Regions from separate parts of the Paenibacillus sp. OAE614 genome, predicted to be linked through region 1. Evidence: predicted binding sites of a transcription regulator. Region 1 holds the regulator's gene; each other region holds the start of a gene.
The links. The regulator Rex, encoded in region 1, represses fermentation and respiration genes when NADH is low (regulators of the CRP and FNR family bind a similar motif). The targets are predictions, from matches to a motif close to TTGTGAAATATTTCACAA.
Positions count from the first base shown of each region.

Region 2: the regulator Rex is predicted to act here: its motif matches at 1,967-1,984, upstream of ABIE48_RS28975 (helical membrane plugin domain-containing protein).
Region 3: the regulator Rex is predicted to act here: its motif matches at 1,491-1,508, upstream of ABIE48_RS33005 (cytochrome ubiquinol oxidase subunit I).
Region 4: the regulator Rex is predicted to act here: its motif matches at 1,833-1,850, upstream of nirB (nitrite reductase large subunit NirB).

Region 1 covers NZ_JBEPOD010000001.1:4,292,154-4,295,277, reverse strand. Annotated here, with positions in the region: gene dinG (ATP-dependent DNA helicase DinG) at 1-1,129, shown strand, start outside; gene ABIE48_RS19655 (redox-sensing transcriptional repressor Rex) at 1,246-1,932, shown strand; gene ABIE48_RS19650 (amidohydrolase) at 1,886-3,124, shown strand, end outside.
Region 2 covers NZ_JBEPOD010000001.1:6,305,994-6,309,117, reverse strand. Annotated here, with positions in the region: gene ABIE48_RS28985 (FUSC family protein) at 1-37, shown strand, start outside; gene ABIE48_RS28980 (NAD(P)/FAD-dependent oxidoreductase) at 134-1,312, opposite strand; gene ABIE48_RS28975 (helical membrane plugin domain-containing protein) at 1,352-1,783, opposite strand; gene ABIE48_RS28970 (CcdC family protein) at 2,233-2,751, opposite strand; gene ABIE48_RS28965 (TetR/AcrR family transcriptional regulator) at 2,877-3,124, opposite strand, start outside.
Region 3 covers NZ_JBEPOD010000001.1:7,208,212-7,211,335, reverse strand. Annotated here, with positions in the region: gene ABIE48_RS33005 (cytochrome ubiquinol oxidase subunit I) at 1-1,343, opposite strand, end outside; gene ABIE48_RS33000 (hypothetical protein) at 1,630-2,112, opposite strand; gene ABIE48_RS32995 (hypothetical protein) at 2,393-2,695, opposite strand; gene ABIE48_RS32990 (hypothetical protein) at 2,786-3,124, opposite strand, start outside.
Region 4 covers NZ_JBEPOD010000001.1:3,021,962-3,025,085, reverse strand. Annotated here, with positions in the region: gene nirB (nitrite reductase large subunit NirB) at 1-1,811, opposite strand, end outside; gene ABIE48_RS13980 (VOC family protein) at 2,046-2,531, opposite strand; gene ABIE48_RS13975 (hypothetical protein) at 2,632-2,886, opposite strand; gene ABIE48_RS13970 (DUF1572 family protein) at 2,936-3,124, opposite strand, start outside.

The DNA.
Region 1 (3,124 bases):
GAAAGAGTGGGAGACGCTGGCGGCGCTCGAAAACCAGATCTTTGTCACGGTGGGGGAAATCGTCCGCAAAGGCGAAAAGATGCTGGCCGAATACAAGGAGGAGCAGGATGATTACGGTTCCGACAGCCTGATCACCGATATCGGCGGGCTGCTCAAGGACCTCAGCTCCGAGCGGGAGAATCTCCGGTTCTTTATGACGCTGAACGACGAAACCGTCGTGTACTGGATGGAAGCGAGCGGCCATTTCCGCAGCAAATCGCTCCAGCTGTACGCTGTTCCGGTTGACGTCAGCAAGCAGCTCAAGGAGCTGTTTTTTGACAAGAAAAAGAGCGTCATCCTGACGTCCGCCACTTTATCCGTAGATAAATCGTTCCAGTATATGATCGACAACCTTGGACTGCAGGAGGACCAGGACAGCGGACGCCTTGTGACGGTCCAGCTTCCGTCCCCGTTCCGGTACAGGGACCAGGCGCTGCTCGTCATTCCGCGGGATTTTCCAAGCGTGAAGGGAAGCGTCGGGGACGCCCTGTTTGTCGAAACGCTGGCCCGCTCACTAGCGGACGCCGCGATCGCGACCCACGGCCGGATGCTGGTGCTGTTCACCTCGTACCGCATGCTGCGCCAGGTATACGAGCCGCTGAAAGAAGCCCTCGCACAAAGCGACATCGCCGTGCTTGGACAGGGCGTAGACAGCGGCAGCCGCACGAAGCTGATCCGGCGGTTTACGGACAGCAGCGCTTCGGTGCTGCTTGGAACGAGCAGCTTCTGGGAAGGCGTGGACATCCCGGGAGAAGCGCTGACGTGCCTGGCCATCGTCCGGCTCCCGTTCCAGCCGCCGAACCATCCGCTGGTGGAAGCGAAGAGCGAGCTGCTGCAGCGCCAGAAGAAGAACCCGTTTATGAAGCTGTCGGTCCCGCAGGCCGTCATCCGCTTCAAGCAGGGCTTCGGGCGGCTGGTCCGCACCGCCCATGACCGGGGCATCGTCATCGTATACGATACGCGCGTCATCGAATCGTATTACGGGAAGTACTTCCTGTACTCGCTGCCTGGACCGAAAATGGAGCATATGCAGACAGACCAGATGGTTCCGCGCATCTCTGAATGGCTTCATCAGGACGGTGTGTCTTAAATGAGTCCATTAGATAGAATGAACTAAAGCGGTTAGAACAGGAAGTTCAATGCAAAACTTTAGTTCAATCTATATAACCAAATAAATATTCAAGCCGTTCAATAGGGGGAACATGCATGAAATCGGAGAAAATATCCGAGGCGGTTGTCCGCAGATTGCCTATATATCTTAGATATCTAAATGAGCTGAACAAGCGGGAGGTGGCCACGGTCTCCTCCCAGGAGCTCGGGCAGAAGCTGGATCTCAACCCGGCGCAGATCCGCAAGGATTTGGCGTATTTCGGGGATTTTGGCCGTAAGGGGATAGGGTATGACGTGTCCTATCTCATCGAGAAGATCCGTCAAATTCTGAATTTGGACCAGCAGATCAACGCGGTGCTGGTCGGAGCGGGGAATCTTGGTCAAGCTTTGTCCAACTATAACTTTTACCTGAAGGAAAATATGAAGATCGTGGCCGTGTTTGACGCCAATCCGTCCAAAATCGGCACGCGCATCAACACCTTGACGGTACAGGCTATGGATGAGCTGAAAGAAACGATACAAAGTAAAAATATCCGGATCGGGATTATTACCGTCCCGGATTTCGAAGCGCAAAACGTCGCCGATCAGCTGATTGCGGCCGGGATCGAAGCGATTCTGAATTTTGCGCCGACGATTCTGAAGGCGCCGGCAAGCATCCGGATACACGCCGCCGATTTTACGACGGATTTGCTCAGCCTTGCTTATTATTTGAACAACGGAAAGGACGACACGGAAGATGACGGACAATTTGAAGAGCTCCAGCAGCCGGAGCGCCAATCCTAAATGGGCCATCAAGAACGGAAGCTTTGCCGTTTTGCGGCCGGAGCAGCCGGTATTGCACGGCTGGATGGTCATTGAGGGCGACCGCATCACCTATATCGGTGAAGAGGAGCCGCAGCTGGAAGAGGGCGTACAGGTCGTCGACGGCACGCATTTATTTTTTATGCCGGGCCTGATCAACACCCATGGACATACCGCCATGTCGCTGCTGCGCGGTTACGGAGATGACATGGTGCTCCAGGAATGGCTGCAGGAAAAAATGTGGCCGATGGAAGCAAAATTCACGTCCAGTGACGTCTACTGGGGGACTTCGCTGTCCGTGCTTGAAATGCTGAAGGGCGGTACGACGACGTTCCTCGATATGTACGATCATATGGATCAGGTTGGCAAAGTGGTGACTGAATCCGGCATGCGCGCTGCCCTGACCCGCGGTGTCATCGGCCTGTGTCCGGAGGATGTGCAGCGGCACAAGCTGAACGAAGCCATTCAGTTCGCCAAGGACTGGCACGGGCAGGCAGACGGCCGGATCACGGCGATGATTTCTCCGCATGCCCCGTACACATGCCCTCCTGATTTTATCGAGAAGTTCGTTCAGGCGGCGCATGACCTGGATCTGCCGATGCATACGCATATGTCGGAGACCAAGGCGGAAGTGGAGCAGAATGTACGCGATTATGGAACGCGTCCGGCGATTCATTTGGAGAAGCTCGGCATGTTCTCACGGCCGACGATTCTGGCACACGCGGTCCATTTGACAGACGAGGAAATCGACATTTTGGCGAAGCATCACGTGACGGTATCACACAACCCTGGCAGCAACCTGAAGCTGGCGAGCGGGGTGGCCCGCGTTACCGACATGATGCAGGCAGGCATTACGGTTTCCCTCGGAACCGACAGTGCGGCGAGCAACAACAATTTGGACATGTTTGAAGAAATGCGCCTTGCCGCTTTGATACATAAGGGCGTCTCGGGAGATCCGACGGCGGTTCCCGCGGCGGAAGCGCTGCGTATGGGCACGATCTACGGAGCGCAATCCTTGTTCCTGGAGGGAATCGGTGCACTTGAGGCCGGGATGAAGGCGGATTTTATCGCGGTGAATACGGATCAGGCTCATTTTCTGCCGCGTACGGACTTTATTTCACACGTCATTTATTCGGCCAGCGCGAAGGACGTTGAGCATGTCTGGGTGGACGGG
Region 2 (3,124 bases), 2.0 Mb from region 1:
GCTCGCCGATCTCCGGCATGCGCTGAACGGCAGGTGAGCGGGCACCAATCCCAACAAAAAACAGCCCTCTTCCATGGCAAATGCCTTGGAAAGAGGGCTGTTTGGTTTAATGCGTCAAACGATGGTTTACAGATTAGTAAGCCAAAGTGTAGAGAGCTTTGATGTGGGACAGGTAACGGATGTTACTTGCTTCCTTCATCAGGGACGCAGGCAGACCTTTGAGGGACGTGTTGCTTTCGCCGATGGTAGCAACGGCATCTTTACGGCCCAGGCTTGCAAGCGTACCGGAGTTCACCGGAGCAAATGTTTCGAACGCATGGTTTTCGAGCAGGGCATACAGGTTGTAGCCGATCAGCTCGCCCATTTGCCAAGCGATTTGCGCGGTTGGCGGTTGTGGACGTCCGCTTGGATCAAATACAACAGCGCTGTCCCCAGCCACAAACACGTCCGGATGGGAAGTGGATTGCAGGAATTCGTTGACGGTAGCGCGTCCGCGGTTTACTTCGAGGCCGGATTCGCCTACGAGCGGGTTGCCTTGCACGCCGCCTGTCCATACGAAGGTGTTGGTTACGATCTTTTGACCGTCTTTCAGGTCAACCACGTTGCCTTCCACGTTTGTTACAGGCAATCCTGTCAGGAAGGTTACGCCGCGTTTTTCCAGACTGCTTTGCGCGCGCTCGATGAGGTGATCAGGCAGTACAGGCAGGATTTTAGGGCCGGCTTCAACCAGAAGCAGCTTCACTTCGGCTGGATTTACGCCGTATTTTTTAGCCAGACCAGGCATGATATCAGCGATTTCGCCGACAAGCTCAACGCCAGTCAAGCCGCCGCCGCCGATGAGGATCGTTGCGTCAGCTTCGTTTTTGGTTTTGGAGTATTCGCGAATGCGGTCTTCGATGTGCTTATGAATGTTCAGCGCGTCTTCAGCAGACTTCAGCACGAAGCTGTACTGCTCGAGCCCTGGAATGCCGAAGTAAGCCGTTTTACTTCCGAGTGCGACAACCAAAGCGTCGTAAGACAGGCTGGAACCGTCGGAAAGTTTGATTTCTTTGCTGTCTACGGAGAAAGAGTTGACCGTTGCGATCTTCAGGTCGACTTCTTTGCCCTTGAACAGTTTTTCGAGCGGCATAGCGATCGCTTTCTCAGCAATGCTGCCTGCAGCCAGACGGTGCAGCTCGGTAATGATTTGGTGCGTAGGGTATTGGTTCACGACCGTAACCCGTGCTTGATCTTTGTTCATATATTTGCGTACGGTCAGAGCGGCAAGCAAGCCGCCGTAACCGGCACCCAAAATGACAATATGTTTTGACATGGTTTTTCCTCCGTCCTTACTGGTTAGATGTATAAAAGATTATTGTTGTTTTGCTTTTTCCGCAGAGATTTGAAGGTAAGCGTTCAGGAACCGGAAGATTTTTTGAGCTTGCGGATCCTTCAGCATTTTAAGCAGACCAAAAAGACCGATCACTTCGTTGCTGTCTTCAGCGCGGTCTTTCGCTTCGATGACAGTAGCGGCGATGTTCTTCACCGAATGCTTCACAGGCTCCACAATTTCGGTGATCGCGCCGACGGTGTCGCTCTTCAGCACTTTGTCGGTAGCGACGGTTTGAGCGAAGTCATAAGACTTTGTCAATAGATTCACAAGCTCAGTCAGCTTTGGAAGCTGGTCGACCAGAATCGTAAGGGATTCCTGCACCTCAGGTTTGAGCAGCTGGTCCAGCACGTCGTTTTGTTCCTTGCCGACAGACACGTTTTGTGTCTCTTGTTCAGAAATTGCTTCTGACATGTCCATTTCTCCTTTGCGTAAGCAGTTGTGCTTAAGTATTTTTATAATGAAAAGGAGCTCATAGACTCCCTTCGAAGGAGTATCTACAAGCCACAAGACCTTTTCCGTCCGAAAAGGCCTAGTCACTATCGTCCTCCTAATGTTAACATAAATGATCGTAAAAAGGACCACTTTACGAAAGAAATGTGAAAAAATATACATGGTATCGCCGCCATCGATTGGAAAAGAGCTTGCAGGCCGGGCGTCCAGCGCAGCGGACCCGCTTATTTCATTCGTTTTAAGCATTTTCCAAACGGCCTTGCGCTATGCATTGGCGGCTTTATTTTTGGAGGAAATCTTCTGATATCAAAAAAGCCAATCTCCTTATCTTAAGGAAATTGGCTTATCGTTCGCCCTGGGCAGGAAACCCTGTGTGGAAGACGTTATTTGGCTTAGTATCGATCATGGGATCATTCCGCCGGATTTAAGGGATCGGATACCGAATCTACGGCAGCGGGCGCATACTTCCGGTACTGTCTCAGCATGAAAATCCGCCAGCGGAGGATCATGCCAAAGGCCAGAATGAAGAACAGGGCGCCGGTCTGCGGAATCGATACATATTCCTCAATCACCTGGTGCAGCAGCATGCGGACGGCCAGCAGGGCGAAGAGAATAATGATAAAGCTCTTGGAGCGCTGCGCAAAGACCTGTCCTCCGCTTACTTCAAATTTGGTGCTGCGTATCAGCGGATAGGAGAACAGGAACCAGCCGACTAAAAAGGCGATGAGCGCCCACCACAGCGGGATTCTCACAGCCGGGGCGACGAACATCAAAAAACCGGTCGCCATGCCCATCGGCGGAATTAATATTTTCTTTATCGTAACGGGTCTGTGGCTCGCCTTGAGACGGATGAATATGGTCATCAGGGCCAAAACCAACGTCCCCACGGTCGTTCCAATTTGCAAATACAAGGGACTGATATGAGGCACGTTCAAGGACTCCCCTCTTGTCAATATAATTTATCACATCTAATAGTATATCACACAAATAGAGAAGTAAACTTGAACGTCATATGACATCTTTACCGGGCCTTGAGGGCAAGCCTGTCGGGTGGTTATGCGCCGGATTCCAGTCCTTTCAGAAAGGCTCCCATGACAAAATGCAGGCTCTCGTCTAAATCCAGCTTCATCTGAAAGCCATTGTTCTGTTCCAGGGAGGCGAAGCCGTGCAGGAGGCTCCGCAGACCGCGGATCGTATGCAATGTGTTCTGTTCCCCGAGACCGTAGGGTTCGAGAACCCGGATAAAGATGCTCAACAGCTGCTCACCCAACTTTGCGGTCTCCGGGGAATCCGACGCTTCGA
Region 3 (3,124 bases), 2.9 Mb from region 1:
TTGTCGGCGTATGGTCCTTTCTTAATGACGCGGACGAACAGATACACCATGACCACCGCCAGAATGGCGTAAATGGCCGTAAAAGCAATAATGGAGAACAATACCTGGCCGGCCGTGACGCTCGGCGACACCCCGTCGGCGGTCGTCATCAGCCCGAATACGGTCCAAGGCTGGCGCCCAATCTCCGTCATGATCCAGCCCGACGTATTGGCGATAAACGGCAGTGAAATGGCAAACAGCATCAGGCGCATAAACCAGGTGTTACGGTTGTCGAGCTTTTTGCGTGCCGCAAGATAGGCGCCGTACAAGCTGAGCACAATGAGCAGCGAGCCGCTGGCCACCATGATGCGGAAGCTCCAGAAGGTCGTGCGCACCGGAGGAATGTAATCCCCTGGGCCGTACTGCTGTTCATACTGGGACTGCAGCTCCTTCATCCCCGTCACTTCGCCGGAAAACTTGCTGTAAGACAAGAAGCTTAGCAGGTAGGGAATTTGAAATTCCCCGGTATTGGTCTGATTTTTCGTATCGATAAATGCGGTGACCGTCCACGGCGCGGGATCGCTGCTCGTTTCCCAGAGCGCTTCGGTCGCAGCCATTTTCATCGGCTGGGTCTTCACCAAATATTGCGCCTGCTGGTGGCCCACCAGTGCCACGCCGATCGAGGACACAAGCCCGATGATCACCGCGATGGCAAAAGATTTTTTGAAAAAGGCGGTATCCTGCTTCTTCAGCAGCTTGTAGGCGCTAACCCCGGTAACCAGAAAGGCCCCTGTCATAAAAGCCGCCAGAATCGTGTGCGGGAACTCCAGCAGCAGCTGGCCGTTCGTAATCAAAGCTAGAAAGTCGTTCATCTCCGCACGGCCGTTGTTGATCGTAAAACCGACCGGACGCTGCATAAAGGAGTTGGCCGCCAAAATCCAGAACGCCGACATCACCGTGCCGAACGCGACCAGCCAGATGCAGATCATGTGGACCTTTTTGGACAAGCGCTCCCATCCGAAAATCCACAGGCCGATAAACGTCGATTCGAGGAAAAACGCAAGCAACGCTTCGATCGCCAGCGGCGCCCCGAAGACGTCACCTACAAAGCGGGAGTATGCCGACCAGTTCATGCCGAACTGGAACTCCTGCAAAATCCCTGTCACCACGCCGACGGCGAAGTTGATCAGGAACAGCTTCCCCCAAAATTTAGCCATTCGTTTGTACTCTTCCTTGCCTTTGACGACATACATCGATTCCATGATCGCGATCGTGAACACCAGCCCAATGGACAGCGGCACGAAAAAAAAGTGAAAAATCGTCGTCGCGGCAAACTGGATACGTGACAGCATAACTACATCCATCGTCTCTTCCCTCTTTCCTGTCGTTATTCTTAAAACCCGCCTAACAGGTTCCGATAACTTGGCTTCATCGTTTCTTCCTGTATCATGGCAGACTTTGAATCCGAATATTGTGATTTATGTCACAATGCCAAGCCCAAATCGTTGATTTTGTGAAATTAGTCACAAAATATTAAAAAATGAGGCCCTTCAAGCACAAAAAAGACGCCCGCACCTTTCGGCGCAGCCGTCCAATTCCTTCAGTTCCTCTATATTTGTTGCCTGCTTCAGGCTCGTTCGTGAAATCATGCTAGTCCCGTGCCACATAGTATTTATTGGTCATGTACCAGGCATCGCCCTTATCGGTCGGCACTCTGCCCTTCTTCTTGTCCAAAAATACGATTTCCTTGCACTTGGAACAATACCATTTGGTCGTGTAGTATTGGGAAAAGGTCGTGTAAGTCGTACCGCATTTGCAATCGACTTTGAAGTACACCCGATTTTCTTCGTACGCCTTCGAGAGCTGATCCGTGTTGTCGGGCTCCGAAGAAGATACTACGGGCTTGATCAGTTCAGCGTAATTGGAGAACCGATTATGCACTTTAAAATCGGCGACCAGCTCCGGATTCAGGCCGAAAAACTCCTTACCGATCGCTGTGATGAATTTCGCATCTGTGCGATAGCACTCGATCCATTCCTGAATCTGCTTATTGGATAAAGGTACAGTTCCTTTAATGCCGCTATTCAAGGTGTAGGTCATGATGCTCAAATTCTCATTGTCTTCATAGAACATTAATTCGGAAACCTCCTTATGATTTCAATTAATAATGTACTACTTCTGAGGGACAGAATCAAAGTGAGAAATAGTGCCAAGTGCCGGAAATATAAAAAAGCCCCCTTTCGGGGGCCTTCCAAAGCGGGAAACCCGCAGCTGCCGGATGTAGAGCGCTTTAATGCGACATGCGTGCGGCTTCATTTTTTGTATGAAATTACGACAAAAGGATAACATTTACCAGCCATTTTGTCGAAATCCGCCTCGTGTAAACGGTTGTTAGCCGCAGAAACAAGTCCGATTATAGACGACGGTATGGGCCGGGATACGGACCATGTGGATAGTGTGGATGCGGAACATGATGGTGACGGCCGTCCGCCAGCACAATCACCAACAGATCAAACAGTACGAGCGGCAGAATGAAAGGAAAAAACGAGATATGCGCCTTTCCGGGACTGCTCGAGACCGAGGAAACCTTCAGGTATACCTTGGAACTGCTGACCTTGACGATCTTACCGTAGAACGTGCTTCCGTACTTCGTCTTGATCTTTACCCGGCGGTTCATATACTTCTTGGCTGCCGAATAATGCTTGGATGTCGTCATGCGTCTCACCCCCTTCTCCCCAGCTTATTCCAGCTGAGGCGAAGGGAGCCGGGGCGGAAGGCTATTTCCTGAGCCGGTTGGAGCGGAGCCTTAAAGGTTACGGAAGGCCAGTTTCCATGCGGCAATATTGCCGATCAAGGCCACAGCCATCAGCACATATACTCCGTAAGTCGAGAAACGGAGTGCAAAATGAAGCCCTGCCATGGCCCCCAATATTAAAAAAAGAAGGAGCATCAGGCCGGCCCTTCCGGATTGCGTTCCTGCCTGAGCGGGTTCGGTAAACGGCATCTCCAAACCCATCAGCCGGAAGCTGATCACGGTATACAGCAGGGTCATAATGAGTATGACCAGCAGATCCGGCAGAATTCTGACGCCGAAAATCACCGTAAAGATCATGCTCTCCACAACGAAAATCGGCAAAATAAGCTG
Region 4 (3,124 bases), 1.3 Mb from region 1:
ACGCCGTACAGCCCGATGCGGCTTGCGCCCGTAATTTTCACCAGGGGCACGTTGTATTTCTTCGCGACTTCGCCGATGCGAATCAAATCCTCCGGTGTCGTCGTTCCGCCATACATCCGCGGAATGACGGAGAATGTGCCGTCCTTCTGCATGTTGCCTTCCATTCGTTCGTTGACATATCTGGATGCCTTATCGTCGGCATACGTCTCGGGATGCAGCATCCGCAAATAATAATTCAGTGCCGGGCGGCACTTCGAGCAGCCTTCCTCGGATGCAAACCCGAGCACGATACGCGTCTCCCTTGGCGACTGCAGACCTTTCTCGCGAATCGCGGCCACCACCTCATCGCGGGTAAGCTTCGTGCAGGCGCACATGCCTGCCGCCTTCTGCGCCGATGCGTCGAATTTGTCGCCCAGCGTATGCGCGAGGATCGCTTCAACCATGCCACGGCATTTGCCGCATGAGCCTCCGGCTTTGGTCACAGCTTTCACTTCGTCGAACGTGGTCAGTCCGTTCTCGAGAATGGCGCCGACGATGCGTCCCTTGGTTACGCCATTGCATCCGCAAATCGTTTCGTCCGCGCTGATCGACGCGACATCGAGTCCGCTGTCTCCCCCGGCTTTATGGAGCACGGAGGCACTCGTATATTCCTGAATGTCGGTGCCCTTCTTCAGCAGGCTGAACAGCCGGGTTCCGTCGGATACGTCCCCGTACAGCACGACACCGACGATGCGGTTCTCGCGGACCAGGATCTTTTTGTAGGATCCGGCGACCTCGTCCTGCACAACGATCGCTTTCGTGTCCGCATCCGCATGGATTTCTCCGCCTGAAAACAGATCGCATCCCGCTACCTTAAGCTGCGTGGACAACACGCTGCCCGCGTAACCTTCCGTTGGCCGGCCCGTAAGGTGGTCCGCAAGCACGATACCCTGTTCATACAATGGCGCCACCAGACCATAGGCTATGCCGTGGTGTTCAGCGCACTCGCCTACGGCATAAATTGACGGGTCCGTCGTCTGCATCAGGTCGTTGACTTGAATCGCCCGGCCAACCGCCAGCCCCGCGTCCCGCGCCAGCGCTACATTGGGACGGATGCCGACGGCCATGACGACAAGATCGCATTCGACGTTCATTCCGTCTTCAAATCGAAGCCCTTGTACTCTCCCGTCACCGTAAATTTCCGTTGTTTTCTTTTCCATCAGAAACTTCATGCCCTGGGCTTCCAGGTCCTGTTGAAGCAGCTTTGCCGCTGCCGCGTCGAGCTGCATCTCCATCAGATGGGGCAGCAAATGAACGACATGGACCTCCATCCCCTGGTTCATCAATCCGCGAGCTGCTTCCAAGCCGAGCAGTCCGCCGCCGATCACGACCGCCTTTTTGTATTGTTTAGCCGTTTCCAGCATCATTTTCGTGTCTTCAATGGTGCGGAAACCGACGACGCCTTCCAGGTCATGTCCTGGTACAGGTAAAATAAACGCGCTGGATCCGGTCGCGATAATGAGCTCGTCGTAGGGGACGACGGTTCCCCGGTCGGTTCGGACTTCTTTCGACGCTCGGTTAATCTCTACAGCCCGTTCCTTGGACAGCAAATGTATGTTATTGGACTGATACCAGTCCCAATCGTTAATCGTGATTTCTTCAAACGTTGTTTTCCCTTGCAGCACAGGGGACAGCATAATTCGGTTATAGTTGGGATACGGCTCATCCCCGATCATCGTTATCTCGTAGCGGTCGTGTTCCCGGCGGAGAATTTCCTCGATACACCGCGCCCCTGCCATCCCGTTGCCTATCATCACCAATCGTCTGCTCATAAACACGCCTCCCGTGCAACCTTGTGAAATTAATAACATTTATATCGTAACGGATACGGGAGGCTTTGCCTGTGAAGTAAATCACAGTGACTTTGTTAAAACAAAAAATTTGCGAAGGCCAGGAATTTTACGGCGTTATTGTGATGACCTCCAACCGTTAGAAGCAAAAGTGCAAAAGGCCACCCTGATGGATGGCCTTGGAACCTTCGTATTTTACGCGGGTAAGAATAACCTCTAATTTTCGTAAGCTTGCTGCAGCGTCTTTATGTCGATTTTCTTTTTCGTCTGGAGTATGGCTTGCATGACTCGCCCTGCTCTTGCCGGGTCGGGGTCACAGACCATCTCCGTTAAGTGGCTGGGGATGATTTGCCAGGATACGCCGAATTGATCTTTTAACCAACCGCAAACCTGGGCCTTTTCGTCTCCTCCCTCGGAGAGCTTATCCCAATAATAGTCCAGCTCCTCCTGATCATCGCAATGAACGATAAAAGATATGGCCTCATTGAACTTAAAATGCGGACCCCCATTCAGCGCGACGAATGACTGCCCTTCCAATTGAAATTCCACGGTCATCGCCGTTCCCTCTACCCCCCGGCTTTCCGGACCGTAGCGGGCAATTCTGCCAATTTGGGAATCATGGAAAATGGACGTATAAAAATTCGCCGCCCCTTCTGCATGAGAATCGAACCACAGGTTTGGGGTAATCTTGTGCAATTTCATTCGCGTCATACCTCCCGGCTATATTCATTCTATGATGATTGTAGCCTATCAGGGGAACCGGCGTTTCTTTTCGATTGCTTTGTTTCTAGTATTCAAGGCGCTAATCATGAGGTATACGCCATCCCCCTTGCACCCAGCTGCTGATCGATCGAACAACAGCGATGATGAATGAGATGAATAACAACCCGGAAGCTATATACCAAATAACGGCTTGAAAACGGTCAGGCTCAGGAGGCTCACCCACAGGACCTGTCTCGGGGATCATCGGATGCAGGCACAGATATCCTGCCCGTAACGAGCAGACTGCCGAGATCAATGATGAGATCGCAAGCAGCACCCATTTCATTTTTTCCATACCCTGTCCCCTTTCCGAAAAATGTACAGCACCACAGTTTCTGATCTCTTCAGTCCCAAGTTAACTCGCCTTTTCTCATTTTGGCAATATAAATGATCTGTCCCGTATGGTAGTGCACTTCTCTGAACATCGCCATCATCAGATTTAGGGCTGTCGTTTCGTTGTTCACTTGGCTGTATGTAAGCGGCGGCAGATGGAGGAAAGGCTGGGACATCAATTGCTCTGGCTCGGATTGTAG